3 regions of the Gracilibacillus sp. JCM 18860 genome follow, and region 1 is predicted to be linked to each of the others. Evidence: riboswitches for the same ligand, from Rfam matches in the RefSeq annotation. Region 1 holds a riboswitch; each other region holds the start of a gene.
The links. Region 1 has a riboswitch for thiamine pyrophosphate ahead of tenA (thiaminase II). Riboswitches for the same ligand answer to the same signal wherever they lie in the genome.
Positions count from the first base shown of each region.

Region 2: linked by a shared signal. The riboswitch ahead of ACZ5R4_RS06100 (ABC transporter substrate-binding protein) and the one ahead of tenA (thiaminase II) in region 1 are both predicted to bind thiamine pyrophosphate.
Region 3: linked by a shared signal. The riboswitch ahead of tenA (thiaminase II) and the one ahead of tenA (thiaminase II) in region 1 are both predicted to bind thiamine pyrophosphate.

Region 1 is NZ_AP043868.1:443,845-454,998, reverse strand. Features, by position in the region: gene ACZ5R4_RS02350 (glycogen/starch/alpha-glucan phosphorylase) at 1-1,217, shown strand, start outside; gene ACZ5R4_RS02345 (SMR family transporter) at 1,316-1,615, opposite strand; partial or broken gene ACZ5R4_RS02340 (MerR family DNA-binding transcriptional regulator) at 1,800-1,958, opposite strand; gene ACZ5R4_RS02335 (energy-coupling factor transporter transmembrane component T family protein) at 2,059-2,859, opposite strand; gene ACZ5R4_RS02330 (ABC transporter ATP-binding protein) at 2,837-4,306, opposite strand; gene ACZ5R4_RS02325 (ECF transporter S component) at 4,311-4,901, opposite strand; gene tenA (thiaminase II) at 4,894-5,583, opposite strand; TPP riboswitch at 5,663-5,769, opposite strand; lysine riboswitch at 5,949-6,130, shown strand; gene dapA (4-hydroxy-tetrahydrodipicolinate synthase) at 6,323-7,213, shown strand; gene ACZ5R4_RS02310 (M20 family metallopeptidase) at 7,297-8,460, opposite strand; gene ACZ5R4_RS02305 (YaiI/YqxD family protein) at 8,562-9,008, shown strand; gene ACZ5R4_RS02300 (hypothetical protein) at 9,013-9,150, opposite strand; gene ACZ5R4_RS02295 (alpha/beta hydrolase) at 9,177-9,968, opposite strand; gene ACZ5R4_RS02290 (hypothetical protein) at 10,216-10,473, shown strand; gene ACZ5R4_RS02285 (hypothetical protein) at 10,739-10,894, opposite strand; gene ACZ5R4_RS02280 (hypothetical protein) at 10,974-11,154, opposite strand, start outside.
Region 2 is NZ_AP043868.1:1,163,078-1,174,231, forward strand. Features, by position in the region: gene ACZ5R4_RS06040 (LLM class flavin-dependent oxidoreductase) at 1-322, opposite strand, end outside; gene ACZ5R4_RS06045 (cupredoxin domain-containing protein) at 439-813, opposite strand; gene ACZ5R4_RS06050 (thermonuclease family protein) at 1,003-1,683, shown strand; gene ACZ5R4_RS06055 (hypothetical protein) at 1,718-2,455, opposite strand; gene ACZ5R4_RS06060 (hypothetical protein) at 2,472-3,236, opposite strand; gene ACZ5R4_RS06065 (ABC transporter ATP-binding protein) at 3,230-4,105, opposite strand; gene ACZ5R4_RS06070 (ABC transporter permease) at 4,077-4,910, opposite strand; gene ACZ5R4_RS06075 (hypothetical protein) at 5,000-5,389, opposite strand; gene ACZ5R4_RS06080 (TatD family hydrolase) at 5,577-6,368, opposite strand; gene ACZ5R4_RS06085 (ABC transporter ATP-binding protein) at 6,373-7,107, opposite strand; gene ACZ5R4_RS06090 (ABC transporter permease) at 7,110-7,856, opposite strand; gene ACZ5R4_RS06095 (MTH1187 family thiamine-binding protein) at 7,900-8,193, opposite strand; gene ACZ5R4_RS06100 (ABC transporter substrate-binding protein) at 8,209-9,153, opposite strand; TPP riboswitch at 9,272-9,381, opposite strand; gene wrbA (NAD(P)H:quinone oxidoreductase) at 9,617-10,216, opposite strand; gene ACZ5R4_RS06110 (metal ABC transporter solute-binding protein, Zn/Mn family) at 10,425-11,154, opposite strand, start outside.
Region 3 is NZ_AP043868.1:1,816,508-1,827,661, forward strand. Features, by position in the region: gene ACZ5R4_RS09275 (family 1 glycosylhydrolase) at 1-545, opposite strand, end outside; gene ACZ5R4_RS09280 (PTS lactose/cellobiose transporter subunit IIA) at 560-865, opposite strand; gene celB (PTS cellobiose transporter subunit IIC) at 1,073-2,353, opposite strand; gene ACZ5R4_RS09290 (PTS sugar transporter subunit IIB) at 2,384-2,689, opposite strand; gene ACZ5R4_RS09295 (BCCT family transporter) at 2,888-4,441, opposite strand; gene bioB (biotin synthase BioB) at 4,639-5,625, shown strand; gene ACZ5R4_RS09305 (SDR family oxidoreductase) at 5,687-6,604, opposite strand; gene ACZ5R4_RS09310 (hypothetical protein) at 6,715-6,885, shown strand; gene ACZ5R4_RS09315 (acetylornithine deacetylase) at 7,081-8,331, opposite strand; gene tenA (thiaminase II) at 8,344-9,027, opposite strand; TPP riboswitch at 9,145-9,242, opposite strand; gene brnQ (branched-chain amino acid transport system II carrier protein) at 9,900-11,154, shown strand, end outside.

The DNA of each region.
Region 1 (11,154 bases):
GACAAAAAATCCCATCACTTGCCATCATAGCAGATCATCAAATTCATATGGCTCGACTTGCTGTTGTTGGTAGCTTTAGTGTGAATGGTGTGGCAAAAATTCATTCAGAAATTTTAAAAACAAGGGAAATGAAAGACTTTTATCATTTATATCCTAAAAGGTTCAATAACAAAACAAATGGTATTTCTCATCGTCGTTGGCTCGTTATGGTAAATCCAAGACTGACTCATTTGATTTCCGATACGATTGGAACGAGCTGGGTAAGACATCCAAGGGAATTAACTCATCTGTTACGCTATACAAAAGATACTTTCTTTTTAGAACAATTACACTCGATCAAACAAGAGAATAAACGGAAATTGGCGGCAATTATCCATCAGAGGACAGGAATATTAGTAGATGATCAGTCAATATTTGATGTTCAAATTAAGCGAATGCATGAATATAAGAGACAGCTATTAAATGTTTTTCATATCCTATACTTATACAATGAATTAAAACAAAACCCAAAACTAGATATCACCCCTCGAACCTTTATCTTTGCAGCAAAAGCTGCGCCTAATTATTACTTCGCCAAAGAAGTAATCAAACTAATTCATACGGTGGCTTCTATCGTTAATTATGACCACACCATACACGGTAAATTAAAAGTGGTTTTTTTAGAGAATTATAATGTTAGCCTTGCCGAAAAGATCATACCTGCTACGGATTTGAGTGAACAAATATCTACTGCAGGAAAAGAAGCGTCAGGAACAGGTAATATGAAAATGATGATGAATGGCGCTCTAACGATAGGTACATTAGATGGTGCGAATATTGAAATGAAAAATGTAGTGCAGAAAGAGAATATGTTTATTTTCGGATTGAAAGCAGATGAAGTCTACCACATCTATCAGAATAACGACTACTTTGCTAATGAAGTCTATCAAAATGATGAAAGATTAGTGCGAATTTTACATCAATTACGTGACGGCTTATTTGGCCATCAGGAATGTAAAAACATATATTACCATCTCCTTTCCACGAACGATCCATTTTTCATTTTGAAAGACTTTTCAGATTATGTCGAGACACAGCAATTAGTAGATCATTCCTATACAGAAAAACAAAGATGGTTAGCAAAAAGCTTGATTAATATCGCTCATTCAGGTAAATTTTCAAGCGACCAGACGATTCAAGAATATGCAACTGGTATCTGGAAATTGAGAAAGGGATAACGTTTGTAAGAGCTGACTACCTAACTTAAGACCCGGAACTTCCTACAAATCATAGGGAGATCCGGGATGTTCCGTATGGAATAATGATTCAGCCACTCTTAGCTAACGACCTTTAAACTGATCACTGTAAGGATCATTCCGATAATACAACAAATGCGGAGAAAATTTTTAGGCTCATGAATGAAAATAATTCCAATGATTGCTGAACCAAGTGTACCAATTCCTGTCCAAATTGCGTATGCAGTCGATAACTGGATCTCCTGTAAAGCCATAGATAAATATTGAAAACTAATAATAAAACTACCAATTAGCCTCACATTGTTCCAGAAGTTATTTTTTTCTGATACTTTCTTTACCCCAATAACTCCTATCACTTCAAATAAGCCTGCAATAATCAAAAAACTCTTTGTCTAATATACTGAAATATATTTTTCCAACTATCGTTTTGTTCAATCACCGATAGATGCTTAAATAGCCGCAATTCCTTAGTAACAAGTGCTAGTTGTTCCTCAAATACATCTTCCCATTTTTCTGATTTAAGATTGTTTCTATTTGATTTAATTGAAAATTTAGTTCCTTTTATGCAATAATTCGCTGTAATGTGATAATATCTTTTTTTGAGTAATAACGATATCCTGATTCCGAGATATAAGATGGCTTCAACAAATTAATTTCATCATAATACCTTAATGTTCGAACCGTACTATTCATTTCTTTTGCAATCTTTCCGATACTATACATTGCGAGCCTTCTTCCCTACTATCATAAGCCTAACGTAAGCGTAAGAGTCAACAAAAAAGAGCATTACTAATGATGATAGTAATGCTCGATTCATTCTCTTTTATAAGGAAAGGACGTCCTTTACTTGCAAAATAGGAAGTTGTTCACTCATATAAAAGGTAATAAGCAGTGTTGCTAATAAGAAGATAACAAAATAAGTATCATACCTCGTAAACCCTATTTGATAATAAAAGGTTCTGTCTCTATTACCTGTAAATTGTTTAGCTTCCATTGCAATTGCAATCCGATATGCTCTGCGTATACTTTGTGCAAGGACTGGAATGGTAAAAAGCTGAATCTTTTGATAAAAACCATGAATTCCTTTCTTATATTCCATGCCACGAATCTTTAATCCTTTTTTAAGATGACTAAACTCTTCCGCGATCATCGGTAACAAGCGGATCGCTGTCATAAAACTGTAGGCAATCTTCGGAGGGAGCTTCAACTGCTGCATCATGGAATAAAACATCGATACAGGTCTTGTGGTTAAAGCAAATAATAGCCCTAATAACCCGAAAACGATACTCCTCATTCCTAAATGAATACCTCGATAGAAGCTTTCTTCTGTTACATGGATAACACCATATTGAAACAATGTCGTCTGCCCTTCCCCAAATAACATCATTGTAATAGTAGAGGAAAGAAAAATGATGAGGAATGGAGATGCAAAAAGCAGTAATAACACAAAGGGATAGCCTGTCAAAAGAAAATATACCAATAATAACCCTATACAAGTATAAAACAAGATATTCGGATTATGAATCAGCAGAAGGCCAATAAATAATCCTACAAAAATAATAAATTTCATACTTGGATTAATGTGATGGAGGAATGTTTTTTTATAGGATAATTCGATCGCCAACCTGTCCTACCTCCTCTTCTTCCCTAAGATTCACTATATCCCTTATATGTATTATTTTCCCTTGTTTGATTTGCCACACAATGGTTGCGTGTAATTCAGTGATCATCGGATCGTGCGTCACCATCACAATCGTCATCCCTTCTTTCCACAATCGAGTCAACTTTTCTAAAATTCTAAAAGTATTTCGAGCATCCTGACCAAAGGTTGGTTCGTCTAATAGAAGCATGTCAGGTGACGTTATCGTAACAGTTGCAAGACTTAGTCTTTTCATCTGACCAGTTGAAAGCTGGAAGGGATGCTTATGAATTTCGTTCAAGAGATGGAAATCCTTTAATTGAGCTTCAATTTTTTTCTTATTTTCTTCTTCAGAGAGTTTCTCTTTACGTAGAGAAAAGGCTAATTCTTCGTAAACCGTATTTTCTACAAATTGCAATTCAGGGTTTTGAAACACATAGCCGATTCGTTGGTATAAATCACTATGATTTTTCACAAGTGGATAGTCTATTTTTCCGTTCGTCTTAATTAGCTTCATAATAGCCTGCAACAATGTACTCTTTCCTGCACCATTCTCTCCTGTAACAGAAATCCAATCCCCTTTCTTTATTTCTACATTCGAAACTTCTATTTCGGGCTGTTTATGATGATAACCGATAAAATCCTCCATTTTCATTAAAGTCTCAGCTGATTGATTGATGGGTTGATTGATTTCTGTTTTAGCATGCCTATATTCGTGCCAAACGGAAGGATACCAAATGCCGAATTCCTTTAGCTTTTGCTTAGATTGTTCAAAAATGACTTTGGGAGTATCATCCATCATAATGTTCCCTTTTTCATCAAGTAAGACGACACGGTCGATAAAATCAATCACATGCTCGATTTTATGCTCAACAATGATCACGGTTTTGTCTCTAGCAACCCTTTGCATCGTTTCCCAAACCTGTGCCGTCCCTTCTAGATCAAGCATGGCAGTCGGTTCATCTAGAAATATTGTGTTTGGCTGTAATGCTAGAATGCAAGCAATTGCAAGCCTTTGTTTCATACCACCAGATAACCTTTCTATTTTAATATGGACATCTTCTAGTTCTAATCCGACCTCTACTAGGTAACGATGTAATAATTCCTTCATTTGATCATGCGGTATCCCGAGATTTTCTAACACAAAACCAAGCTCTTCATCGACATAGGGCATACAAAATTGAGAATCCGGATCTTGAAAGACAAAACCCCAGGAATTTGAGAGCTCTCGTGATGTATATTTAATGGGGATTTCCATCGATTTTGGCACCAACCCTGATAAAATTTTTAATAAAGTCGATTTTCCCGATCCTGAAGGACCAAGGATGAGTACTTTTTCCCCTTTTCGAATGGAGAGAGAGAAATCCTTAAATAAAAAGGATTCCTCTTCAGGAAATTTTACACGTAGTTTTTCGATAGCAATGGTACTCATTCTTTCACCTAATCTCCTCATCTAGCGCTTCGTAATGCTTGTTGGACAATGGTCGAACTAGTCTTGTTACTCCCGTTTTTTCTAATGCATTTACTAGGTAGTATGCAAAGATTCCTGTGATTACGATAGACCCCAATATTCTAGCAAAAACGAGCAAACTCAGATTCCATAAAGCTAATTCCGTGATATACCCATAATAAATATCGAGCCATAAAGAGCCGATTGCCGCACCAACTGCAGCTAAGCACATGACCAAAATATGATAGCTTCGGTAACGGAAAATAGCGAATATAATTTCACAACCTAGCCCTTGAACGAGGCCGTATAATAATAATGAAATACCCCATTGACCACCAAATAAGAATTCTCCTTGTGCAGCAGCCAATTCTGCTAACAAAGCGACGCCAGGCTTACGAATAATTAAAAATGCAACGGTTGCCGCCATAAACCACATTCCGTACAGCAATTGATCGATATGCAAGCCTAAAACCGAAACCGCGCTATAGAGGGGTCCCCAGATTTTATATATGACACTGAAGACTAATGCAATAACAACTGTAACAAGAATATCGGTAAGTGTTAGCTTTTTAAACATATTTTCCCTCTTTTCTTCCTATTGATTGCCAGGATTCAAGTTGATAGGCCATCTCCCAGAACATAAGTTCATAACGACTACTTATGACAAAGTGCTGTTTCATTCTTTCTAGATCTGAATCTGTAACGGATAAAGCAATTTCATCTAACCGATTAATTTGTTCCTCCACTGACCGCTTGAACCACTCTCCGCCATAAGTTGAAATCCATTTTTGATAAACAGGATGATCTGGAGTACAATTCTTCAAAACCTCTCCAACCTCATAATAAAGCCAATAACACGGTAGAATAGCTGCAATCACATCCCCTAAATGCCCGTCATATGCTGCTCGATATAAATGAGAGGTGTAGGCATAAGCAGTTGGAGAAGGCTGAAATGCTTTGATCTCTTCCTCCGTAATCCCTAAAATCTCTGTAAATGATTCATGTAACGCATGTTCTGCTTCATAAGTGCTTTGGGCATGTGCGGCCATTCGGTTTGTCGTTTCAAAAGAATTTGCTTTAGCTGCACCGAGTGCTTGAACTTTTGCAAAATGGGATAAATAATAAGCATCCTGTAGGACATAGTACTTAAAGTTCTCTACCGGTAATGTTCCCTCTCCAATTCCTTGGACAAATGGATGCTGGAAGCTCTCCTGCCAAATAGGGTCTACTTCCTTTCTTAGTTTTTCTGAAAATTTCATTTTTCTTCTCCTCCCAGGAAACACAAAAACCACTATCCTACCAAATACGTAAGGATAGTGGTTATACCTGCAGAAAATAACGGATATCGTACCACTTCCCTACGCTGGTATAAACCAGATCAGGTTCTAAGGGTCTTAAAGTAAAACTTTAATCTCAGTCTTTAGAAGACACCCCTAGTGGAATGCGTTTTTATTTAATTCGTGTATAACTATATCAAATTTTTCCAGTTTGTCAAGCTATTCTTTAAATTTGTTTCAATAAGAGAGAATCCATTATTTTCTATTCATCTTTTAAACTTTTTATCTATTGCATCTATGGATAAACTTTGTTATAGTAGTAACCAACATTTAAAACAATTGAATAGTTTGAGAATAGAGGTGCAATGACCATTAGTATGTAATCGGAGGAGATGTCGCCTGTGATGATTACAGAAAGGGGGATTTGCCGAAGTGATTAGGAATGCATCATCTTAGTCACTGGTCCTTCATTTAAGAAATGTCGGGCTGTCATATAGTCGAAGAAGCTATATGGAGGGCTATCTCACGCATCATTATCAAATAACGGTGCAACAATGATACCCTTTCATTGTTGCATTTTTTGCTGTCTAACCTGATAGTTATTAGGCGAAAACTTAATGATCTGTTATTAGTTTTCCAAAAAGGTTTGATGATGGGATAAGCTCTATTCATTTTACGTAGCGAAATTGTTTTAAAAATATGAATAGAGGTGAAGGCTAAAATGAATTTTGGACGTGTCGTAACAGCAATGGTCACACCATTTGATCAAAACGGACAAATTGATTTTAACAAAGCAGAACATTTAATTAATTATTTAATTAGTAATGGAACAGAAGGATTAGTAGTCGCTGGTACAACAGGAGAATCACCAACATTATCCAAAGACGAAATTCTTTCTCTCCTTCAATTTACTGTAAAAGTTGTGAATAAACGGATTCCTGTTATAGCAGGTACTGGTTCGAATAATACACAAGCATCCATCGAGTTAACAAAACAAGCCGAAATGTTAGGTGTCGATGCCGTAATGCTTGTTACTCCGTATTACAACAAGCCATCACAGGCTGGGATGTATGCACACTTTGAAGCTATCGCTAAAGCAACTACCTTACCAGTTATGTTATATAACATTCCAGGACGTTCGAGTGTGAATCTATTACCTGAAACTATTATTGAATTAGCCAAAATCAAAAACATAGTAGCTGTAAAAGAAGCTAGTGGTGATTTAGATGCCATGACGAGAATCATTCATGAAACATCTGAAGATTTTTCTCTTTATAGTGGAGATGATAGTCTAACACTACCAATGCTTGCAATAGGTGGAAGAGGAATTATCTCGGTTTCCTCCCATATTATTGGGAATGAAATGAAGGAGATGATTACACAATATCAAACAGGGAACCCGAAGAAGGCAGCACGTCTACATCAAGAGCTATTACCGATCATGAAAGCATTGTTTAAAGCACCAAATCCCGTACCCGTTAAATCAGCATTAGCCATGCTTGGAATGGATGTTGGCTCCGTAAGACTTCCACTCATACCTTTAGACGAAGAAGAATTGAATACATTACATCAGGATTTACATTATCTGCAAAAGAATTATTTTGTAGGATAAAGGATCTATTGGACATAAAAATACTCCCCTCAAGTAACAGATTTTTTATTTTTAACCTGTCTACTTAAAGGGGAGCATATCATTCATGATTGTGGCTTTTTCGTTTGATTTATTTTTCGATGTAATTGTTTTATCACTTCTGCTAACAAGATTGTTCTAGGTAAGAATGAATCTATTTCTAAATATTCATCCTCACGGTGTGCATTTCCACCCACTGGTCCCAATCCATCAACCGTTGGTATTCCGATCGCCGCAGTAAAAGAAGCATCTGAACCACCACCAGTTTCGGTGTCTGTTATCTTTATGTGAAGCTCATCCCCTACCTTGCGGATAATACGAAGAAGACTTTCGGTTTTCGCCGTTTTCTCCATTGGAGGACGGTTAATCTCCCCTTCTAATCGTACCTTTGTTCCTTCAATATCTGCATGAGAGGTAATGTCTTCTATCTTCTGCTCAATTTGATCCGCTTGCTCCTGTTTTCGAAATCTTACATCAATCTCCGCAGAAGCATGGTCAGATATAGTATTAACAGAGCTACCTCCTTCAATGATCCCGACATTGACATGAATACCTTTCTCTTCATCGGTAATATCATGTAATTGAATAATTTTATGAGCAAGCTCCTCTATCGCACTTCTCCCTTTTTCTGGTTCGATACCAGAATGAGCTGCCTTCCCAAATACCTCCAATGTATAATGAGCCTTCCCTCTTCTAGCTGACACAATAGCACCATTTTTTCGAGCTGGCTCCATCACTAAAGCAAATTTTTTATCCTTGGCATGGGATTCAATCAACGATTTCGAAGTAACTGAACCAATTTCTTCATCACTAGTTAATAAAATTTCTACATCATAGAAGGCCTTACTTTTTATTTCCTTCAAAGCTTTCATTGCAAAATAGACAGCAACGAGACTTGCTTTCATGTCAATAACACCAGGTCCATATGCACGGTTGTCTTTCACTAGAAATGGACGCAATTTTGCCGTTCCTTTTTCAAAAACTGTGTCCATATGTGTAATAATTAGGATAGTTGGTTTATGTTGTTGGGAAGCCCTTACAACTAAATGGTTTCCATAATCAGCTTCCGGAAATACATTAACCTTTAGCCCTAAGGCTCGATATAATGTTGCCATTAATGCCCCTATCCTATCCACCCCTGCTTTGTCAGAAGTCCCACTATCTATATTGACCAATTGTTCTAGTAAATAAAGCATATTTTCTTGTTGTTTTTCTAAATAATCGTTCATCCTATACCCTGACTTTCCACTTATAATAAGAAAATAATACTATAACCACTACAAAATTGCTATACTATTCTTAAAATCAATTTATGGAGAGGAAGGTTCATATGGAAATTTACGTGGATGCAGATGCATGCCCTGTTGTGGATACAATATTAGAGGAAGTAATAGGAAAGAATATAACCGTTCATTTAGTTCGAAGCTACAGCCACTACAGCCACCAAGACTATCCGTCTTTTGTTAAGGTAACCTATGTTGACACAGGTTCTGATGCAGTGGACTACCGAATCATAGGCATGGCAAAAGCGAAGGATATCATAGTAACACAAGATTATGGTCTTGCTGCTTTAGGATTAGAAAAAAATTGTTATGTCATTCATCATATTGGCTTCCTATATTCCAAGAAAAAAATCGACCAAATGTTAGAAGAAAGACATTTAAAAGCAAAAGCTAGAAAAGCAGGATTGCGAACAAAAGGTCCGAAGAAGCTAAGCAATGATCAAAAAGAAAGCTTCCGCCATCAATTGCGAAAGCTCATTCAAACATCTTGTTAGAAACTTATTTCTCTTCATATTTTTGTGCAATTTTACTAATAATCCAACGTTTTGCTGTGTCATCAGGAATATCGTACACTTTCCCTTCCCTCAGCAATTCGTTTTTGTAAGTGGTTTGGACAAGCATTTTTACTTTTGTCATGCAAATAACTCCTTCCTGTTGACTATTTATGATGGTTTTATGTATGTATCAAGCCAACTAATACATTCTTCTTTCCAATTTATTGTATGGAATTGATCATCCGCTAAACCAAGGCCATGTCTTCCATCTTGATAAATATGTAGATCATATTCTATCTGATGCTCTTGGAGTGCTTGCGCATATAATAAACTGTTCATCACTGGAACTGCTTGATCATTTGCAGTAGACCAAATAAACGCTGGTGAGGTTTGAGAGGTTACCAACCTTTCACAAGAGTGATTAAGTACTAATGCTTCCTCAGGATTTTCTCCTAATAGATTATTCTTACTTCCTTCATGTGTATAATCCCCCATCGAAATAACTGGATAGCAGAGTAGATGAAAATCAGGTCTTGATGTATATCGTAAAACTGGATCATTACTATCTTCTTTTGCCTCATCAAAGTCATTACTTATCATTGCGGCTAAATGTCCTCCTGCAGAAAAGCCTAGAACTCCTAACTTTTGCCCTTTGATTCCTTTCGATTCCGCATAGTAACGTGCATATTGGATCGCATATTTGGACTTATAGATGACTTCTTGATCTTTTATAGGGGCTACATTATACCGTAAAACATAGGCGTGATAGCCGTTTTTATTTAACCATTCTGCTACCGGCACCCCTTCATGATAAGCACGATGTCCATACCCACCTCCAGGAATAACTACAATAATTGGAGCCTTTCGTTTGTCTTTTAAGAAATATGGTGTTAAGCTTGGACAATCTTCATGTAATGAATCATCTTTCCAATTGATTTCTTCTTTTGTTTTCAGAAACATCAATCTCATCCTTTCTAATTTAACGCATGCATATCAACCATAAATCACCGAAAAACATCTGCTTACAAACGTAATCGACAATCATATTTTGATTTGTATACTCTACTAGTTCTATTTTACATGGAAAAGTAATTTTAGGAAATAGCCTAAAATTTTCTTAAAATCTGGGTGAATATCCCTTTCACATTTCTCCTTTAAGCATAGGCTACTATCAGTACGATAATTGCTTAGGAAAGGAGCATCCATCATGCATCCACATGGATTTCAAGAACCTCTTCATCAAGGTTATCACTATCCTGAACATGATCAACGATTTTTTGGACCAGGACCAGGGTTTGGACCGTTAGGTGCTGGATTATTAGGCTTTGGATTGGGCTTTTTAGGTGGAGAATTAATTGATGGCCCGCCAAGACCATATCCTTATGCATATCCACCATATCCGCCATATTATGGACCAACACCTTATCCACCATATGGCCCGTATGGACCTTATGGCCCGTATTAATCTGAAGCGCTACCTTGGTAGTAATCACGATGTCTTCGTCTGGATACCCTCTATTCTACATCTGCTTACTGAATGTTGATAGGTTAATCTTCCAGTATTAATGCCTAACTATCCAACGACTATCACCCAATTGGTGATAGTCGTAGCTTTATTATCACCATAAAAAATAAAATAGATCTCTATTTAGCTAGCTTTATAATAGCCGGAGATAGAGACCTACTTTTTAAAGAATAAAATATAATTGCCTAATCAATAAACCTATAGCCTAAGAAAAAGATTGATTGTTCTTTTGTAGTTTTTTTATTTTACTTAACATATCCTGATGTCTTTTCTCCTCACGAGACTTCCCTTTCCATTGAGTAACTTTCTGGATATTACTTGTTTTGATGAGATAGGGGCTTTTTTTCTTTTCTTCTGACATTAATTACCATCTCTCCTCATCCATCACCTACCATTTAATTCATATTCATAAAGTCATCTATTGAAGCAAGGCACTCAGATTACAATTGCTTTAAAGCCTTTTTCCTTAATTCTTCCAAATCTTTCGTATACCTAGTCTTAGATGACTCTGATAATTTTGTAATCGGTGATTTTCTATGATGTAAAATATCACGTATTGGTGTTGGTAATAATGTATTCGATTTCTGTGTTATTTGTTCCTTTTCTTGATTTTTTTGGGGC
Region 2 (11,154 bases), 720 kb from region 1:
GACCATCCGACAACAGATCGAGTGTTGCAAAATCCTCAAAAAGTCGAACTGGATCAGCTGTATTTAGTAAGGATGTGAGTGCAGTGAGTTTAATTTGTTTTGTTCTTTGCGCAATGGATGATAGGACGACTTGAGGTGAGGAAACCGCATAGTCAAGACGATGGTGCTCACCAACTCCAAACAAATCAAGGCCAAGTTTATCTGCATAATCAGCCATCTGAATCATTTCGTTTATTTTTTGACTAAAGCTAGGAATATAACGGCTGAATGGATCCTCTAATATTTCTGCTAATGAATAGATACCAATTTCAAATTTTTTCATTTCACTCTTCCTTTATTTCAGTGTATATCCACTAATCTATTTTACCATAATTCTCTGACCTTTCTATTCTACTATTTACCAAAAAAATAACCGAGCATATAGCCCGGTTCAAAAAATTATTGGACAACTAATGTTGCTACCATTTCGTCATGACCTGTTCCACAAGGGATGCTACAACGAATAGTATATTCACCTGCTTCTAAGTTTGCAGTAGCTGTGCCCTCATTTTCTATTGCGATATCTGTATTATCGATCGAAATTCCATGGTACCCATCTTCACTTGTAAGTTGGACAGTTACTTCTCCTGCTGGAACTGTGTATTCTTCTTTGTCAAATTCCCAATTAGATGCTTTTATATCTACTACTTCACCATTCTCACTTGAAGCTGATTCATTTGTGTCAGCTTTATTATCTTCTTCACCGCCACCGCAAGCTGCAAGTAGTAATACTAGAAATAGGCTTGAAACTAGTAATAAAGTCCACTTTTTCATAATTATTACTCCCTTTCATATGTGTTTCTATTACTAGTATATACCAAAAATCTATTTTTTATAGTGACTTATATCAAGCTTCACAAATTTTTCACATTATGACAAACGCATAATTGTTCGGTTTGCCATTGTCTGGAATTATTTTCTATAGTACACTGTTAAGGAATATAAACAACATGGAGGGAACTCATGATCTTTCGAAAGACAATCATTTGTTTGATTACACTTTTATGCCTGCTTACTGGATGTGGTATGTCCGTAGATCAATCAACTGTTCAAACTAATCATGTAACAAATAAGGAAGAAAACTTAGTAACCGCATCAGTCTTACGAGTTGTTGATGGGGATACATTAAAAATAGAAATAAATGGAGAGGAAGAGACGATGCGGCTTCTTCTTGTGGATACACCAGAAACGAAGCATCCCGACCTTCCCGTTCAGCCATTTGGTGAAGAAGCATCACGATTCACGGAGAATTTGTTATCAAATCAGCAAATCCAAATTGAATTTGACGGTCCACAACGTGATAAATATAATCGATTATTAGGTTATGTATGGATAGATGGAGAAAACTTCAATAAATTGCTATTAAAAGAAGGTTTAGCGAGATATGCCTACGAATATGATCCTCCTTATACACATCAAGAAGAAATGAAGATGGCGGAAAAACAAGCAAGGCAAGAAGGGATAGGTATCTGGAGTATAGATGATTACGTTTCAGAGGATGGATTTCACGCGGACTCAGAAGACAATGTTATTTATGGGAGTTGTGCGGAAGCTAAAGAAGCAGGGGTCACTCCCCTATACAAAGAAGACCTTGGATATCATTTAGATTTGGATGGTGATCGAGATGGGATTGCATGTGAATAAGAAACAACCAACGAAGTATATTGGGCTGTTTCTCCTATCCTTGCTTATAACTTATGAGCAAGGTCACCATGGAACAAAGCAAGATGATAAGCAGATTGAAACAATGATAGAATACTAGCTCACTAGTATTCAATTGTGCGAAGGAGGAATAATGAATAGGTGACAACCAACGTGGGATCCATTCATATGTTCGAAATATACACAAAATAACTAGTAAAACCGTATACAATAAATAAAAGATCTGATTTTTTTGAAATAGATAAGTTCCCAAAATCGCGATTGCACATAATGTCATGAGGCCAGAAACGAGAATAAGATAGCTACCTGTAATATTTAGAATGAATTCTCGGTTAAGATGAACCTCGAAAAATAGGGAACCAACCAACATATGTAAGATAAACAGAGAAAAAGTATAGAGAAGAATAAAGAAAGTAATAGCACTTGCTTTACAAATGAGCATATGTGACCACCGATGAATTCTTAACAATACCAGTTGATCGTATTTAGAGAAAACACTCATTAGAGAGTTTATACAAATTAAAATAGGTAATAAATTCGCTAACCAACCAACCATTCTAATAAGGTGATCAGGAGATTTAATGCCAGCTAAAGAATAAACTAGATAATCCATAAGGTTGACATTATTCTCGATCGACAAATCAGAAACAAGGAAGATACGAGTCATGGCTAAGCACAAAAAAAGAAACAGAAGAGAAAAAATAGTCTTCCCGTTTAGAAGATAAACAAGATTTGCCACAAAGATTTTTCTCATTCTATTGTCACCCTCTTCAAAACTGTTTTTTTCTAATGTGTATAAACATTAAAATAATAGAAATAAATAACACAATAAGGTTATAACGAATCGACCAATCGATCGTAAAGTTCTCTACTTGCTCACTGATTTTATTTGGATATAGGGAGAAAAACATCATTTGTGCAATGGGCGTAAATTTAAACATTGTTCGTATCGGATAAATCATCCAAACTATGTAACTCAATAAACAAATGAATACACCGAATCCTAGTGCTATCACTGAATTAAAATATCTTAAAGAAATAAACATCGTAAATGTACCAATTGAAGTTAATGTCACGATATATAAGGTAATTAACGAAGTAAGGATTGTCAGTGGGTTTTGCTCCTCATAAAAAAATTGTGCACTATCCCAGCTCAATTCCACATGCATCCCTTGAACCCATCCAGAAATAAAAAACAGAATAAAACAAAGAACGGAAAAAGTGAATGCTGCAGCAAAATGAACTACAATAAAATAAAAAAGAAGTCTGACCTTTGATCTAGCCCTTATATAAATAACATTTGAAGCCATTATTTTAGGAATAAAATCCACTATTAGAAGGAAGTAGAGTAATGGAATAACAATTAACGTTAGATAATGTTGGGTTAGCCCCGTGACGATAAATTCAAATATATTTTCAGACTTCTGCACTCCTGTACGATCAATAAAAAAGGTGAGACCAAATAGTGTACCTGTTACAACAAGCCAACGCCATCCATTATGAATAAACAGCTGAATCAATCCGACAGTTAGCATAACACAACCTCTTCCTCCATCATAATCTTTTCTGGTATTATATGGTAACTCATTAAAAAAGCTAATAATTCTTGCTTACTTTCCCACTCCCCTTTACACTGGCCAGTTGCAAAGCCGCCAACCCGTTTGATGATACGGAAATCAGTTAAGACATAACTTAACTGTTCTAATTCCTCAACTGTACGAACAAGAATAATCCATTCACGTTGTTTTTGTTTCTGGATCAGTTCTAATTTTCCGTCCTTTAACAAATAAACTTTGTCGCAAAACCTGCTTATTTCTTCTTCAATGTGAGAGACGAGAATGATCGCAACATGATCATTAATTTGTTTTTCTAAGATCTGGCGAAATAAATCAACTCCATCCTTATCCAATCCATTTGTTGGCTCGTCCAATAGTAAAATTTTCGGTTCTTCCATAATTGCTTGTGCAATACCTAAACGTTGTAGCATACCTTGAGAATATTTCCTTACCTTTTTCTTATCCATAGGTTCTAAACCAACCATTTTTAAACTTTTTTTAATCGTTTCTTTACCGATTTTTTCTTGGATTCCTGCTAGTAATGCTAGATTTTGAAAGCCAGTAAATTGTGGTAAAAATGTTGGTGTTTCAATCAGAGCACCTATTCCTGCTGGGATTTTCCCAACAAGTCCTGGCTCTACTATTTCATTGGAAACGATCACTTCTCCTTGATCAGGGTATAAAAAACCACATATTTGTCGTAGTATCGTTGTTTTGCCAGATCCATTCGCACCTGTTATACCAACTACTTCACCTGCCGATACAGAAAAATTGATTCCATCCAAAATCATCGTTTTTCCTAGTTTCTTCTTTACACCTTTAAATTGAATTAATCTTTGTTTTTCCATATAATTGCAGTCCTTTCTTAAATTTTAATGAGAAACGAAAATACACTAAAAAAGAAGTAATGAGTAAGGAAAAGAGTAGTATAATCGGCAGTTCTAATAAAGAATATTCGAAACTATTCAGCATATATCCTCCCACTAATTCAAATGGAGCGAATTTATTAATATGAAGAGCAAAGAACAAAAGCTGACCAATGATAAAGATGAAAAAAGGAGCAAACATTACGATATAGACATTTTTTGACCATGTTGCCAATAATATAGAGAGGAGCGATATAAACACCGCCAATATGGCAGTATTTAACACGATGAAGAAAATATAAAGAAAAGGTGATTGAGTAAATAAGTCATGACCGAAGCTTGGCACATAGCCCTCCATTTCGGTTATAGAATTGGGTGGATGGAAAGATATTCGGAGATATAAAAAGCAAAGTATCTCCACAATGAAAACGAATAGAAAACTAATAATCGATGCAGCTATCATTTTGGAGAAAATATATTTTTTGTATGTCGTTCTTAATAGGATAAACTCTATATATCCTGTTTTTCGATCCAATGCTAAAGATGAACCAGATAAAAGGGCAATAATGAAGGGAAAAACAATTGGCAAAATGGCTTTTGGGCCAACGCCATGTGTATATAGGAATGCCGAGAAGTAATTATAGCTATTCCTTTCTAAGCCTAATTCCGTATTTGGGCGGAATTTTTCGGCACCTAAAACAAATAACGCAACAAATAATAGAAAGGCAATGAGCGTACTCCATGTAAACAGATTTCTCTTCATCTCCGTACGGATTAATTTGACCATCATCACTACACTCCATTCACCATCAGAATATTTGAAAAATGGGGGAGCCTAAGAACTAAGGGCAGTTGATGGAACTGCCCTAATGGAAGTTACCATCTCACACGATATTTTGTATATACAGTAGAGGGATTAGTAAGCCTTGTTTCTAGCATTACTCGGATTGCTCTTAAATTCGTTGCATTGCTGCGTACACGTCGCCATGTTGCTATCGCTAATGGCACTTCTTCTTGTCCAAGATGAATACGTTTATTATCGTCCACTACTGTTGCATATAGTGCGGCATTATTTTCAACAGTAAGAAGGTATACCTGTTGTACTTTTGGATCCATTGCAGGATGAATAGGAGTGAATAAATTTCCGCCAAATCGGGGTACATTTCCTGAGTAGGTATGATATTGGCTAGCAAATGTTATCCCACTAGTTACCAAGATTCCCATTAGAATGATCAAGGAAGCACCAATAATCTTAACCTTTTTCATTTAGTTCAACTCCCTTATAAAATTTGACTTTCCCTAATGACATCACTACCCTCCCTTCTTTTAGATTAATAATTAATTCGATATCCCTTATATAAATTCCTGCCAAAAACAGAAAAATATTACCATATTTTTCTTGATTGCGCTTTCTATAAAACTAAGATTGTCTCGCTTGAATACTATAAGGGACTCATCTTAAATAAGATGAGCCCCTTAACAAAATTTGATAGAATTCCTTTGTGTTCTCTAATATTTTCCTTTCTACTTCAGGAAGAGAGACCTTTTTTATTGTTGCGATTTGCTTGATAGATTCGGCCATCATTACTGGATGAGTCCTTTTATTTTCAAAAGGGCCATGGAATTGCCATGGTCCATCAGTCTCTACCATGGTAAATTCTAAAGGATAGATATCTATTATCCTTTGAATTTCTTTTTCATAAACACAATCTGGTGTGACAGAAATACGATATTGGTTCTTAATCATCCGCTTCATCGTATCGCCAGAGCCTTTGAACCAATGAAAATGTGCTTTATTGTGACCATGTTTTTCTAATAGGTCGCACACAATGTCAGCATCCTCATATACAGCATGAAGCACAATCGGTAAATGATATTCTTTTGCCAAATTGATAAATCTCTCCAAAATATGAATATATGGATTTATATCTAACGTTGGACGTTCTTTTTTTAGATAATAAGGTAAACCCACTTCTCCAATTGCGACTATAGAATGATGGTGTTTTCTGATTAACTCTTCCAATTCAGCTAATTCTTTCTCATCTGGCAATGACTGCTCAGGGTGCCATCCTAAAGCAGGAAAAACTAGCTTGTTTTTCTGAGATAATGACAATACTTTTTTGCAAGATGCTAAGTCACTTGAAATGGCGATAAGACCTGCAATCCTTTTATCCTTTAAGTCCTTTAGGATAGTTTCCCGTTCTTCCTTTTTATACCAGTCAAGGTGAATATGTGCATCAATCATCAGTTTATGAGCCCCTTAATATTCTGTAAATTCGTTTCTTTATTTCTAATAATTCAGGTGATAAAAGTAAGCGATCTGTTCGAGGTCGTTCAAAAGGGATATGAACCTCTTCGGTTACTTTTGCTGGGCGTTCGCCTAAGACTAGAATGCGATCGGATAAAAAAATTGCTTCTTCAATATTATGTGTAACAAATAAAACCGAAGGACGTTCTTCCTCCCAGATGGATAATAGCCATTTCTGCATATCTACCCTAGTAAACTCATCTAGCGCAGAAAAAGGTTCATCTAGACAAATAAAGGATTGTGGACTTAATAAGCTTCTAACAAAAGCTACTCGTTGCTGCATCCCACCAGAAAGCTGATGAGGATAAGCATCAATATAATCATGAAGTCCTGCACGTTTTAACATTTTCTTTGCCTTTCGTTTATCAGGTCTTTCAAAAAGCTCTGCGGCCAATACTACATTTTCAAGAATCGTACGCCACGGAAAAAGGGAAGGACTTTGAGGCATATAGCTAATGGCACCTTTCTTTCCGATAATATTTTCGCCGTTTAAGAGAATGGTTCCTTGATCTGGCTCATACAAGCCTCCAATTAAATGAAAAATCGTACTCTTTCCACTTCCAGATGGACCTAGTAATGACACAAATTCTCCTTCATTTACCACTAGATTCAAATCTTGAATAATGGTATGTGGTTCAAAGCTTTTCGTTAAGTGATTAATTTGTAATGTGCTCAAGCCTACCCCTCCTTTCTCCATTTGATCAAAGCTTTTTCACAGATTAAAATGATCGCAAAAAAGAATAAGCATAATATCATGATAAATAATATCGCTACAAATACTCTATCTGTTCGGAATGAGGAGGATGCTAATGTCATATAAACCCCAATACCTTGATTGGCTCCTAACCATTCTGAGATGACGGCCCCCATCACACTATAGGTTGCTGAAATCTTTAGTCCTGAAAATATAGCAGGCAAAGCGTGTGGTAGCTCTAACTTTCTAAAAATCTGTTGCTTGGTCGCACCTGTCATTTTCATATAATGAATAAGCTCTGGCGAAGTTTGTCTCAATCCATCAATCGTAGCTACTGCAATCGGAAAAAAACACACAAGGATTATAATCAATAGCTTTGGTGTCATGCCAAAACCAAACCAAATCACGAGTAGTGGTGCCAACACTATAATTGGAACATTTTGTGAAAGGATCATAATTGGATATACTGCTTCTCTCACCTTTGGCAACAAATGTAGAATAACCGCTACCGTTAGTCCAACCACTATCCCCATAACCAAACCGAGTATCGTTAGTTGAATTGTTGAGAAGATATGATGACTATAGTTCGGCCAGTTGTTAAGTGCCTCCTGTATAATGACAGTGGGTGCTGGTAGTATCCAATCTGGTATTTGAAAGATTCTCGTCGATAGCTCCCAGATAAAAAGCATTATCGCAATCACTGAGATAGGAAGCCATGATTTTTTTATCATGTGCTCAACACCGTCCTTACTCTGTTATGTTGTTTCCACTACTTTAGTGATATTTCTCTGTTAATTTTTCCATAGACGCCTGATTGTCCGCCCTTGTATAAATTTTAATTTGGGATATGTTGCTCGTACAGCCCATATCTAGCATACGTTGATTCATTTTTTCAATAATCACTAGTAGTGCAGATAGCTCCCCTTCCATTGTTGTTTCTAATGGATTCACTTGGTACTTCACTCCAGCAGCCTCGATTACCTCAATTGCTGCATCTACAAATGGAATCACATCTTCCCCATTTGGTGTTTTCGGGATAATTTGAATACTCACTAATGCATTTGCCATTTTTCTCTCTCCTTTTTATTCAGGTAAAAATTCATTTGTAAACGCTGATTCTACGTCTAGCTCCCTTTCTAATAGACCATTTTCGAACATCCAATCAGAATAATTTCTCCAAACCTCTGGACGTTGTTCTCCCCATCTTGTAGCATCGTCCTGATATTTTGGAGAGAGCCATTCTTGACTTGCTTTTACCAATTCTGGGTCTAAATCGGGTACTTTATCTATTAATATATCTGCTGCTTCAGCTGGATGACTGATAGCATATTGATAACCCTTAGTTACTGCTGCTAACAATGAACGAACCGTTTCAGAATTCTCTTCTAGCATTGTTTCATTTGTTGTGATAACAGGAGTATAGTAATCTAGTTTTTCTGAATAATCGGTTAAGTAGAGCATATCTAGGTCGATACCACGAAGCTCTGCTTCAACACCAGTCCAACCATAGTAAATCCAGGCAAAATCTACATCTCGCTCAACTGCAGTAAAAAAGTCGGTATTGCCAATATTCGTAATGGTAACATCATCTACGGATGCACCCTCTTGTTTCATCAAGGAATCGATTACTGCTGATTCCACTGGTGCACCCCAGCCTCCATATGTCTTTCCGGCAAAATCGGCAGGGGATTGGATTCCTTTCTCTACTGGGGCCGCAAAACCAGAAGTATTATGTTGAATAACAGCTGCTATCGATACAATCGGAATATCCTGTACTCTTGCTTCAGTAACCGCCTCCTGTGCACTTATTCCAAAATCGGCCTTCCCTGCAGCTACCGTTTGATCAGCACCTGCTTCACCCGGAAGCACAATATTGACATTTAATCCCTCTTCCTCAAAATAACCCTTTGCTTGGGCGACATATAATCCGGTATGATTTGTATTCGGTGTCCAATCCAAAACAAACGTGACTTCTGTTAAATTCTGTTTGTCTGTTTGAGAAGAGTCTTGGCCACATCCTGTTAACATAAAAAACATACATGCTAAGACAACTAATAGTTTGTTCAATTTGATTTCCCCCTTATGTCGTTTTTAAGGGATACATATAGAAAAAGCGCTCTAGACAGAAGCCTAGAGCGCATATAGATTCATAATTCCATATGTTCCCTACGCTGGTGCTAACCAGATCAGGTTCTAAGGGTCAGTATCTTCCGGATACAATCTCAACTGGCAACACCAGTCCCCCTACATGTCCATATCTTATTGCTATCACATTCATACTTTGACATATTTATCGTAATTATTCAAGTTTTGTGTACTTCATTGGAGATATGAAAAAAACGAGGCATTCTCTCTACTTTAACAAGTACCTAGTTTTTTTTACTTGTTACCTTAAAAAACTTGGTCGAAGCTTCTGCTGTGTAGAAATTTTATATCTTCCTAACGTGCAAAAAAAAGCAGACCTTCATTGCTGAAGATCTGCCTTCTACAATTATGATTGAACTATTTTTGAAGCTACTTCCACTACACGAGTTGCTTGGTGCTTCACTGCTGCTTCTACATCCTCCAGCATTTTACCATCTGGAGTTTGTGTGACACTAGTTCCATAAGGGTTTCCGCCTGCCCCATAGATACATTCATTTGTATATCCAGGAGGGACGATGATCGCACCCCAGTGCATCATAGAGGTATATAAATGTAATAAGGTTCCCTCATGACCACCATGCGCATTAGAAGCAGAAGACATGGCTGTTACTACTTTATTCATCGTTTTTCCTGCAGCCCATAATCCGCCTTGTGAATCAATAAATTGCTTCATTTGAGATGGAACATTTCCAAATCTAGTCGGAATACTGAAAATAATCGCATCTGCCCATTCTATATCATCAGAGGTTGCTACAGGGACATGTTGAGTTTCCTCTAAATGCTGTTTCCAAGCTGGATTAGAAGCTACTGCAGCCTCTGGCGCCGTCTCTTGCGCACGCACCACTCTTACCTCAGCATCTGCTGCTTTCACCGCTTCTGCTGCCCAATTAGCAAGTTGATAATTGGTTCCAGTTGAACTATAATAAATTACTGCTACTTTTACCATATCCTAAAACTCCTTCTTTCCTTCCTTTTTGCATGCCTAGTTCAAACTTCTAGGCCTACATAGCATATCAAGTAATTATCTCTAATTCAAGACAATTGCTTATGACTAAGTGGAACTATCCGAACAGGCTTTCAACAAGTAAAGAAATAATAACCATTAGGAAATATTTAAGCATATAATCTTAATATTTCCTAATGGTTAACTTTCATTAATAATGAAGCGCTTGTTCCAAAACCTCTAGATTTCGTTCCATTAATGTGAAATAATTCTCTTCCTTCTCTATATCTTCTTCCGTTAATACAGATAAATTGTGTAATTGGAGTGACTCAATATTAGCTTCATTTTGAATCACCTTTGCAACTTTAGGCTCTACATTTTGCTCAAACAACAAATATTTAATTCCTTTCTCATCAACTTGATGAATAATTTCTTCCAGCTGCTTTTGTGATGGTTCATCGGTTGGTGATAATCCAGAAATCGCAATTTGTTCTATTCCATAGCCTTGTTCCCAATATCCGTATGCAGCATGTGTTACTAGGATTTCTTTGTTGTCAGATTGTTCTAATTGCTCATGGAAGCTTTGATCAAGTGCTGTTAGCCTTTCTTCTAAATCTTGAAAGTTTTCTTCATAGCTTTCCTTTTGTTCAGGTCTAATCTCCACAAGTGCATCCTTAATATTCTCTGCGAGCTGTACCGCTTTTATTGGATCTAACCATACGTGTGGATCCACATCACCATGATCATGGCCTGCATGATCATGCGCCTCTTCGGTTTCGTGGGAGTGTTCGTGGTCATGTCCTTCTTCATCACCATGATCATGTTCATGTTCATGAACATGTTCCTCTAAATCAATCCCCTCTGCTGCTTCTATCATTTTTACATCTTCTCCTTGCAAGGCTTCTTCTATCTCACCTGCGTACGCTTCTAAATTAGCACCA
Region 3 (11,154 bases), 1.4 Mb from region 1:
TGGAAATCGTATAAATATCCACCTTCTACTGGCACAATCGGCTCATTAAAGGTAAACCATTTTTTTACGCGATCTCCAAATAAACGAAATGCTTCCTTCGCATAGTCAACAAAAGCATCAACTACCGCTCTACTTTCCCAGCCACCTTCTTCTTGTAGCTCTAGTGGCATATCAAAGTGAAATAAGTTGACAAATGGTTCAATATCCTTGGCAATTAATTCATCGATCACCTTATTGTAAAAAGCGACTGCTTCAGGGTTTACTTCTCCTCGACCGCCAGGAATAAGACGAGACCATGAAATGGACATTCTGTACGTATTATGACCAATCTCTTTCATTAACTGAATATCCTCTTGATAACGATGGTAAAAGTCGGATGTTTCTTTTGGTCCAACATCTTCAAAAAAACGATTTGGTTCTACTTCATACCAGTAGTCCCATATATTTTTTCCTTTAGCTCCTTCTTCAGCTGCTCCTTCAATTTGTGTAGCAGAAGTTGCACTTCCCCACCAAAAGCCTTCTGGAAATTTGTAATTGATTGTCATCCTTTTACCCCCTCTTATTTGTTACGGTATATCTCAATGATTTCTACAGCAAGATCTCTAACGGTCATTGCTGTCATAAGATGATCTTGTGAATGAACAAGTATAACATTCACACTAGATCCTTCTCCATTAGCCTCTTCTTGCAATAGCTTTGTTTGAAAGCCATGGGCTTTTCCTAACTCTTCTGTTGCTTCTTTAATTAGACGATCTGCTTCATCAAAATTATTTTCTTTTGCATACTGGATTGCTTCCATTGCACTTGATCTACCATTTCCTGCATACAAAATAATTTGAAATGCGATTTCCGTAACTGAGTCCATGCTCTTCACCTCTACTAACAATTTGATAAGAATAAAATGTTTCCCCAGGGAAAGGCCTGTGGGTTTTCATTTATACTGCGCTGACTGTCCGTTTGACGTCCACTTCCAATTTCCAATAAATCTAGCTATTTGGCGACAAACGAATGGTAAATCTCTTTCCAAAGTATACTTATCACAGAAGGTTACCCCCCTTGATAGAGTCACACTCTATTCACCTTTTGCTTCATTTTCGTAATAATTTTTGTCTAATACTTTCAAGAATGGCCACCAAATAATACCAACTACAATAATGTTGAACATTTGAAGCACTGCTCCTTGCCATGCATTACCGGTAGCTAAGAATCCACTCAAGATTGGTGGTGTTGTCCACGGTACGATAATACCAGCTGGTGGTGGAACTAGCCCAATGGACATTGCATAATAGGTAATGATCGTTACGACTACTGGCGCTATTAACCACGGTATTATGATAATTGGATTCATAATAATCGGTAATCCAAAGATAATAGGCTCATTCACGTTAAAGATACCTGCTGGTCCACCTAATTTACCTAATTCTTTTAGCTGTCTACTTTTCCCAATCATAAAGATTAAGATAACAACAGCTAAGGTCATACCTGATCCACCCATTCCAACAAGGAAGGTATCAATAAATTGCTTTGTTACAATATTCGGAAGCTCTGTTCCAGCTTGAAATGCTTGTAAGTTTTCATCATTTAACGCATACCAAATTGGATCAAATACGGAATTAATAATAATTTGTCCATGTAATCCAAAGAACCAGAAGATTTGGATGAGTAGAACTGCAATAAGTGTTGCAGGAAGTCCACTTCCTAACACCGTTAGTGGCTGCTGGATTACGGTATAAATAAAGTTTTGTACGGTATCAAATGGTGTATAGCTGAAAATAATACGAATCACTAAAAATACGGATAACGTTAATGTAATCGGAATTAGTGCACTAAATGATCTGGATACTGCTCCTGGTACACCTGCTGGCATTTTGATTGTTAAATTCTTTTGTACGAAAAAACGATATAATTCTGCTGAAATAAAGGCAGTAAAGATTCCTAAGAACATCCCTTCAGCGCCAATACTTGATGTTGGGATAACACCGGAAACACCTTCTAATACTTGAGGGGTTAAGATAAGAAATGCAGCAAGCGCAACTACCCCTCCATAGATGGCATCGACTCCATAATGCTCGGTTAGTTTATACCCTATACCTATGATAACGAATATCCCCATGATGCTAAGGGTTGCAGCAGATGCTGGTCCAAGAGCATTCTGGTAAGCTGCATAGGCATCCTCACTTAAAAACTTATCTAAAAACGGGAAATTAGCGATAACAACAAAAATGGAACCAAATATGATCAATGGCAATGCAACCATAAAGCCATCACGCAATGCAGATAAATAACGGTTATTATTTAATTTATCCGCAATAGGTAATAGCACTCTCTCTAAAAAATCCATAAATTTATTCACTTGTTTTGCCCCCTTATTTAATAAACTTATTTAACCAATAAGCTCAAGTGCTTTAGCTAAAACTGCTTTCCCATCTACTCTTCCATAAGCGACTGGATCAATGACATCTACTGGTACATTAAAATCCTTCGCTGCTGTTTCAAACTTTTTTTTCATAAAACGCATTTGTGGGCCGATTAAAAGCACATCCGCTTTTTCCATATCAGCAATCGCTTTATCTTGACCTACAGCCCAAATCTTCACTTCAAGATTTTGTGCAGCTGCAGCTTCCTCCATCTTAGAGACTAGTAAGCTTGTAGACATACCTGATGAACATGCTAGTAAAATATTTTTCATTTATAATTCCTCCAATGGTTAATGTTTTATTTTGAATCTATCATTATTGTAAGTGTTACGCTTTCAAAACTGAACCTATTGTTTTTCCTCTATAGGTAGGAAGTCTCTAAAACGATTACAGTATCTTTTCAGATAAAAAGGCTGACAGATGGGATGTCTCTGTCAGCCATAATGGTAATAATAGTTACATAATCCTACTTATCCTCTTATATTATAAATCCACGCTTTATCTTGATCCATCATTTTCTTTGCGGCATAAATGGTGAGAAACTGAATCACAATGATAGGTAAGCCCATTAATCCTGAAATGACCTCAAGTGGAGCTAATCCTCCAATCTGCATCAGAATGAGGGCAAGTGTTGTAATAATAGCAGCAACTATTATTCTTAAATTCCTTGATGGTTCATACTTGCTCATATTTTGTCTACTAGTATATGCCGCAATAGTATAAGTAGTGGAATCTAAAGTTGTGGTTAAGAAAATCATCGAAACCACAATGAATAGAATCATGATTACCTCTGACCACGGTAATGTCATTAGTATATTTGGTATAGCGTTAACAGGTTGGTTACTTTCCACTAATTGAAGAATATTTACCTCCCCTGTTAGAAAACGGTGTACCCCTAATCCACCTAGGACTCCTGTTGCCACCCAGGATATCATCGTCGGGGCTAACAAATAAGTTAGAATCATTTCCTTTACCGTTCGCCCTTTCGAAGTTTTAGCAGCAAAGACACTGTGAAGCATTGCCCATGTTGCACTATAGGCAAACCAAAAAATCATATGACTCTGTATATGAGTAGTGGAGTTTAAATCGGTTGAATTCGTATAAAAGGAAAGGGAAAAGTAATGGTTCACTAAATGACCAACCGTGTCTGTAAAAAAGTCTAAAATAAAAATCCCTGGTCCTGCTGTCAAAATAAAAATGGCTAACCCACCTGCTAAATAAATATTGAAGGTACTCAAACGCTTAATGCCTTTTTCAATTCCTAAATAGGCACTTACGGAAAATAAAACCACCCATATAATGGTTACAATCATCGTCATCCCAAAGGTAACTTCAATATTTAATAAATTGGTTAGGTTAGATGTAATAATTGGTGTTCCAAGCCCTAGTGTAACGGCAGCTCCTGAAAGAATACTTATTAGGAATAGAACATCGATCACCTTTCCACCAATCCCGTCGGTGAATCTATCTCCCAAAATACAACGACATGCCTCAGAAATACGCATTAAAGGTCTTTTTTTTACATGGAGGATATACGCCATTGCTGGAGCGGCCATCACGAAGATCGCAAAAACTTGAAAACTCCAAATAAACATACTATATGTATTTCCCCACAATACCGCCTCGGAAGATTCTGGCTGCACCCCAAAGGGTGGATCAATGGCTACTTGTGTCCACTGCACCATCCCTGTACGCATAATTGTAGAACCGATGCCCATTGCAATTAATATCGAGGCATATTCAAACATGGTAAATGAAGGCTTTTCTTTCGGGTCTCCTAATACTACTTTTCCATATTTCGAAAACGATAAATAAAGTCCTGCAGCCAATAAAATCAAGGCATACCATATATAGCCCCAGCTGAAAACTTCTACAATCTTATCAAAAATACTATTTAGTAAAGCAAGTGATTCAGACTCATATAAAGAAAAAGGGATGCAAATGATTAGAATGATTAGTAAGGCTGGGAGAAAGATCCCATAATCGATTAGTTTTCTATTTTTTTGTAAAGTTTTGTTTTCCATAACCTTCTTCCTCCTATGGTAATGATGAAAATTACGAGATATTAAACTCTATACCACGTTTGTATTGGTTTAAACCACGTCAATATGTTAACTTATAAATTTTATAGGTTGACAATAGAAAATTTATTGCTTAAGCTGTTAAGGAAAAGTAAAGGGAAAAATAGGAGTTTACGAATAAAGATAACGGGGGAGAGAAGATGACAAACTGGCAATCAATAGCGGAAAAAGTTCTTCATGGAGCAGATATTACCGATTTAGAGGCATTCCATATTTTAGAATGCCCAAATAAGGAGTTGCTCTCTTTATTACATAGCGCTTACCACATTCGCGAGCATTACTTCGGCAATAGGGTTAAGCTCAATATGATCATCAACACGAAATCTGGATTATGTCCAGAAAATTGTGGCTATTGTTCTCAATCAAGAGATTCAACAGCACCGATAAAAAAATACAGAATGATGGATAAAGAAACAATCGTCCAAGGGGCGAAAAATGCTCATGAGCTTCAATCTGGAACCTACTGTATCGTAGCAAGTGGTAGAGGCCCTTCAGAAAAAGAGCTGAATATCGTAACTGCTGCTGTTAAAGAAATCAAACAACAATATGATATTCGTATTTGTGCTTGCCTTGGATTGTTAAAGCCAGAACAAGCTCGAAAGCTAAAGGATGCTGGGGTTGACCGATACAATCACAATATTAATACGTCTGAAAACCATCATTCTAGCATCACGACAAGTCACAGCTACCATGACCGTGTAGCAACAGTAACTAAAGTGAAAAATGTCGGGATCTCGCCATGCTCTGGTGTCATTGTCGGGATGAGAGAAACAAAACAAGATGTTATCGATATGGCAAGAGCATTAAAGGCACTTGATGCTGATTCTATACCTATTAATTTTTTACATGCAATAGATGGAACATTATTAGAGGGGACGAACGAATTGAATCCGACTTATTGTTTAAAGGTTCTCTGCCTATTTCGGTTCATAAATCCTAGTAAAGAAATTCGTATATCAGGAGGGAGAGAAATAAATTTGAGAAGTCTTCAACCACTTGGACTTTATCCTGCTAATTCCATTTTTATCGGTGATTATTTAACAACAAGAGGACAAGAAGGTTTAAGTGACCATCAAATGATTGAAGACTTAGGTTTCCAAATTGATTATGTGACAATGGATGATTAGCCCTTATTTAATAAGGGAAGAAAAGCTAAAACTTTTTCTAGCAAGGGCTTTGGCCATTTGATCAGACAAAGATTTGACCACCATTTACATGAAGTGTTTGTCCTGTGACAAACCTAGAATCATCAGAAGCAAGATACACATAGGTTGGAGCAATTTCAAAGGGCTGCCCTTGGCGATCCATTGGGTTACCTGCAAGCGGCACTTGATCAGGAGAAAAGCTAGCAGGAATCAAAGGAGTCCAAAACCTCCCAGGTGCAACAGCATTCACTCTAATTCCCTTCTTGATTAAATTCTTCGCCAATGCACGTGTGAATCCTACATTTGCTCCCTTTGTTGCAGTATAATCCATCAGTTGCTCATTTCCATCAAATGCCACTACTGAGGCGGTATTAATGATCGAACTACCAGCATGTAAATATGGTAATGCAGCACGGGTTGTATAAAAATGAGAGTAAACATTCACTTTAAAGGTCTCGTCGAATTGTTCGTCAGAGATATCTTCTAAATTTAATTGTTGAAACTGGATCCCTACATGATTACATAGAATATCCAGCTGACCAAATACTTCTACCGTTTTTTCTACAATGGTCATACATTGTTGCTTTTCTCTTAAATCTCCCGGTAAGAGGAGACAACTTCTACCTAGTTCTTCAATTCTTCTTTTTGTTCTACCAGCATCCTCGTGTTCATCTAAATAGGAAATTGCAACATTTGCTCCTTCCTTTGCGAAAGCAATAGCGATTGCTGCTCCAATTCCACTATCTCCACCTGTTATAAGTGCTACTTTCCCTTGTAACTTCTCACTTCCTTTATAATGTCGATTTTCGACAACTGGTTCTGGCACCATTAATTTTTCTACCCCAGGCTGGCGGTATTGCCTTTGTTCAGGCACTGTCAACGCTATTTCCTCATACTTGGTTATTTTCCCGTAATTAGGAGGTATAGGATAATGTTGTGGATCTGACCTCTCTTCATTCATGCGAAAGCACCTTCCTATCAACATGTTATATAGATACTTTATGAATTTAGAATGGATATGTGCCCATTTTTTACTATACGAGCATAATGTAGAAGAAGGAGGTGCAAAACATGCAATACTATTATAACCCTGAGGTGAAATATTTACTGTTAACAGAGGCATATCATAAAGAAAAAATCTTATATGCTCACAACTCAAAACCATTCGAAGCTCCCATGATTGGGCCGAGACCCCCATTTTATTGTAATCCGATCTATCAGTCTTATTATCCGATTATATAAAGTGCAGCTATGATTTCTAAGGATGGAGTTGCTAAGGTGCATTTTTTTATCTTGGCCATATTGTCTCGACATTGCGAGATCGCCAAGATATATCTTTTTATCTTGGCCATCTGCTTCGACATTGTAAGATTACCAAGATATATCTATTTATATCTTGGCAATCCGGTTCAATTATAACACGATGATATCCAGATTTTATCCTTCTTTTCTCTTGTTACACCAGTCTGTAATGAAGATCATTAATGTTTTGGCAAAGCGTAATAACTCGTCCCATTCTATTTTTTCATCAACAGAATGGGCTTCCTTTAATTTCCCTGGTCCATAAATGGCGGTGGGGATACCACCTTCATGAAACCACCCTGCATCTGTAACGGTTTCCGACATACCTATCATCGCCTTTGATTGTTCCACTTTTTGATGGGATTGTTGGAGCATTTGGATTGCAGGATGATCCTTACTAATTTCGGCAGAAGGAAAAACTTCTCCTCTTTCTTCTAGCATAGATTTCCCTCCCCAACGAAAGAGGAGCGGGTTTTCTTGGAACCACGGATCGTCTTTTATTGAATTTCTCAGGTGATTTTCAATTTCCGCCACCACCGATTGATAGCTCTCATTCGGATAAAAATGTACAGTCACCCATAGACTACATTGATCTGCTACAAATGCCGCATGTCTGCCCCCTTCTATGACCGCAGGATTAATTGTAGTTGTTCCTTTTCTAAAGCCTGGATATTGTTTGGTTTCTGCCCACTCTTGCTCCAAATCTTGTAAGCTCGCAATAATTTTCATCATTTTTTCTATTGCACTTGCACCCTCCGATGTTTGTAAGATAGCTGCACGCATTCCGTCATGAAAAACTTCCTTGCTTTTTACAGTAATCCATCCAGTGATTACACCTCCTTGACCATGGATTTTTCGATCACTTCCATCGACAACTAGTGCAAAATCGGCAGTATAACCTTTTTCCAGACAGGATAATGTCCCTGCTTCTCCTGCCTCTTCACCGATCACCGTTTGAATCTGCAAGTCTCCTTTTAATGAGATACCTTGCTCATTTAATAGTTTCATTGCGAACAAAGTAGCAGCAATTGCTCCCTTCATGTCGGAAACACCACGACCATAGACGAAGCCAGCCTTCTCTGTCAATTCAAATATCGGCACTGTCCAATCTGCTTTATCCCCAACATCAGCAACATCCACATGACCATTTATAATCAAGCTATTGTATGAACTACTTTCCTCACCTTTTTTCACTGCAACCATATTAGGATCCTGTGGAAAGACATCCCACCTCGTTGTATCAAATCCTTCCTTTTCTAGAAAATTGGCGATATAGGACTGAATTCCTTCTGTATTTCTAGCTGGTGGGCTAACAGTAGGAAAGCTAATCAATTTTGCTAATATTTCTTTTAACTCCTGCGCGTGTTCATCGACTAAATCAATCATAAGCTATTCCTCCTAATTTAGGCTTACTGGCCAATCTTCTCGTTTTTCTACCATATCCCAGAACATATATTCAAACTGACTTGTTCGAATGACAATCTCTTCTAGTCTAGTTAAATCCTCTTCTGATTTTCCTTTTGCCATTTTGTTCATTAAATGTTTGCAATTCTCTGCAAGCTCTGTAAATTCGGGAGATTGATACATCTTCACCCAGCTACTATAAAAATTTTCATCTAATGCTCCTGGCCATGTTGCTAGTGATTTACCGATAAAATTATAACTCCATTCACACGCAAGTACCGATGCGACGACATTCTCTATCCCTCCACGCTGAGATACATTTAGCATATAGCTAGTGTAGGCAGTAGTAATAGCGGAAGGTTCTGTGGACTCGAGATCCTCTCTGGTTATACCAAAATCAGCCGCATATTTTCTGTGTAAATCCATTTCAAGATCAAGCACACCGTGTAGTAGCTTGGCAAATATAGTCATCGTTTCTAAGTCTTCTGCCTTCGCACTCCCTAATGCGAATAGTCTCGAATAATCCATTAAATAGACATAATCCTGCTTTAACCAATGCTTAAACTTATCCTGCTCTAAAGTACCGTTTCCAAGGCCTTTCACAAAAGGATGCTCTAAGTAAGAGCTCCAAATTGGTTCCACCTTTTTCCAAAGATGATCCGTAAATAATTGATTCAATTTATTTCCTCCTCTTTATTTCCGACTAGGCGGTAACATCCCGTGACAAACCAAAAAACCCATCACCAATGTAAGGAGATGGGTTGAACATACATAGCCAATGATTCGTCTATGCACAAACTGCCAATTCCACTTCCCTACGCTAGTGTTAACTAGATCAGGTTCAAAGGGTCGATCAAATCTCTCAGCACCTACATGCTCCCCTAGTCGAATCTACTTATTTTTTTATTCCCTACCAGTATAAGACATCGATTATAGAATGACAAATTAATTGGAAATAAGGAGGTCACTTAGTCGTGTAGCACATCCTCGCTCTTTATCCTATCATGAATCACGAGCCTATCCTGTTCAGGACCTAACAGACTACACATGTCGATAATGTGATCTTGTCCTTCTCACTAACCTGGACATCTGCTTGCATTGTTGATTTATTCTTTACTAATCACAAGTAATCTCTGTATTCCTTATCATTCGCAAACTCTGTTTGTAGATAAAAAAAATCTGTTGTTCATTATAAATGCCGAGTGTAAGGTCTTTGTAAATAACTAGTATAGAATTATTTATTTTTACAAACTATGTAATAATTTCACTTTTTATTAATGACAATTTGTATATTTACTAGATATAATCCGAAAGAACAGCAATTAATGCAACCAATTTAAAAAGGAAAGAAGGAGATTTTGGGGTATATTACAATAAATCCAAATTTATCTAGCTAAGTATTGTAAGTGGAACAAATGACTAATTTTCAAATTATCAATAGATATCATTGCTTTTCGAATAATTACATGCTATTATTTAAATATTTTGAAAATAAAAATAAAAGCTTAACATTTCATATAAATGAAACATTAATTGTTGCGGAGGTTATTATGTCATCACGAAACACAACAAGTATTATCACGATAGGATTTATGCTTTTCGCATTATTTTTTGGTGCGGGTAATTTAATTTTCCCACCATTATTAGGACAAGCTGCTGGAGAAAACCTATTTCTAGCAAACCTAGGCTTTCTATTTACAGGTGTCGGATTGCCGGTGCTCACCGTCCTAGCACTTGCTATTTCAGGAAAAGAGAGCTTACAGTCATTAGCAAGTCGGGTACACCCAATATATGGTCTTATTTTCACTGTCACTTTATATTTAACTATTGGTCCCTTTTTTGCTCTACCGAGAACCAATACCGTTGCATATGAAATGGGCATTGCGCCTTTTTTCGGTAACCAGACAAGTAATGTTGCCTTACTTATTTTTACGATCGTATTCTTTGGCTTCACACTATATTTTTCCTTACAATCGAAGAAACTAATCGATATAATCGGAAAAGTGTTAACTCCACTCCTATTAGTGGTAATTACCTTATTAATTATAGTTTCCTTTCTAAATCCAATTGGAGAAATCCAACCACCGACAGATGCTTATATCTCGAACAGTTTTTTCACAGGCTTTCAAGAAGGCTATTTAACGATGGATTTGTTGGCTGCCTTTGTTTTTGGAATTATTATTATTAATGCGATGAAGGACATCGGTTATAGCACGAAAAAGCAACTAATCCTCTCGACATCGAAAGCTGCACTAATTGCAGCACTTCTTCTAGGTATTGTCTACTCTTCACTTGCATACCTTGGCGCGATTAGTGTCGAAGAAATCGGCTATATGGAGAATGGGGGTTCAATATTAGCTGCTGCCTCTGCTTTTTACTTTGGTTCGTATGGAAAAATCATACTCGGAGTAATTGTCGTTGCAGCCTGTTTAACAACAAGTATTGGTCTAGTAACGTCTTGTGCATCCTATTTTCATCAAATCATACCTAAAATTCCCTATTCAATCTGGGCGATTATTTTTACAATACTCGGTGCCGTCATTTCTAACTTTGGACTTACGACCATTATTGAGTTCTCTGTTCCAGTTTTATCGATGCTTTATCCAATGGCAATGTGTTTGATGATCTTAACCTTTCTCCATCCTGTCTTTAAAGGGAAAAAAGAAATATATCAAGCTAGTATATTATTTACCTTTATTGTTTCATTGTTCGATGGATTAAATGCTGCAGGCTTGAAAATTGTGGCAGTGAATGATTTATTTCAAACAATTCTCCCTCTATATAATGAAGGTCTAGGGTGGATAG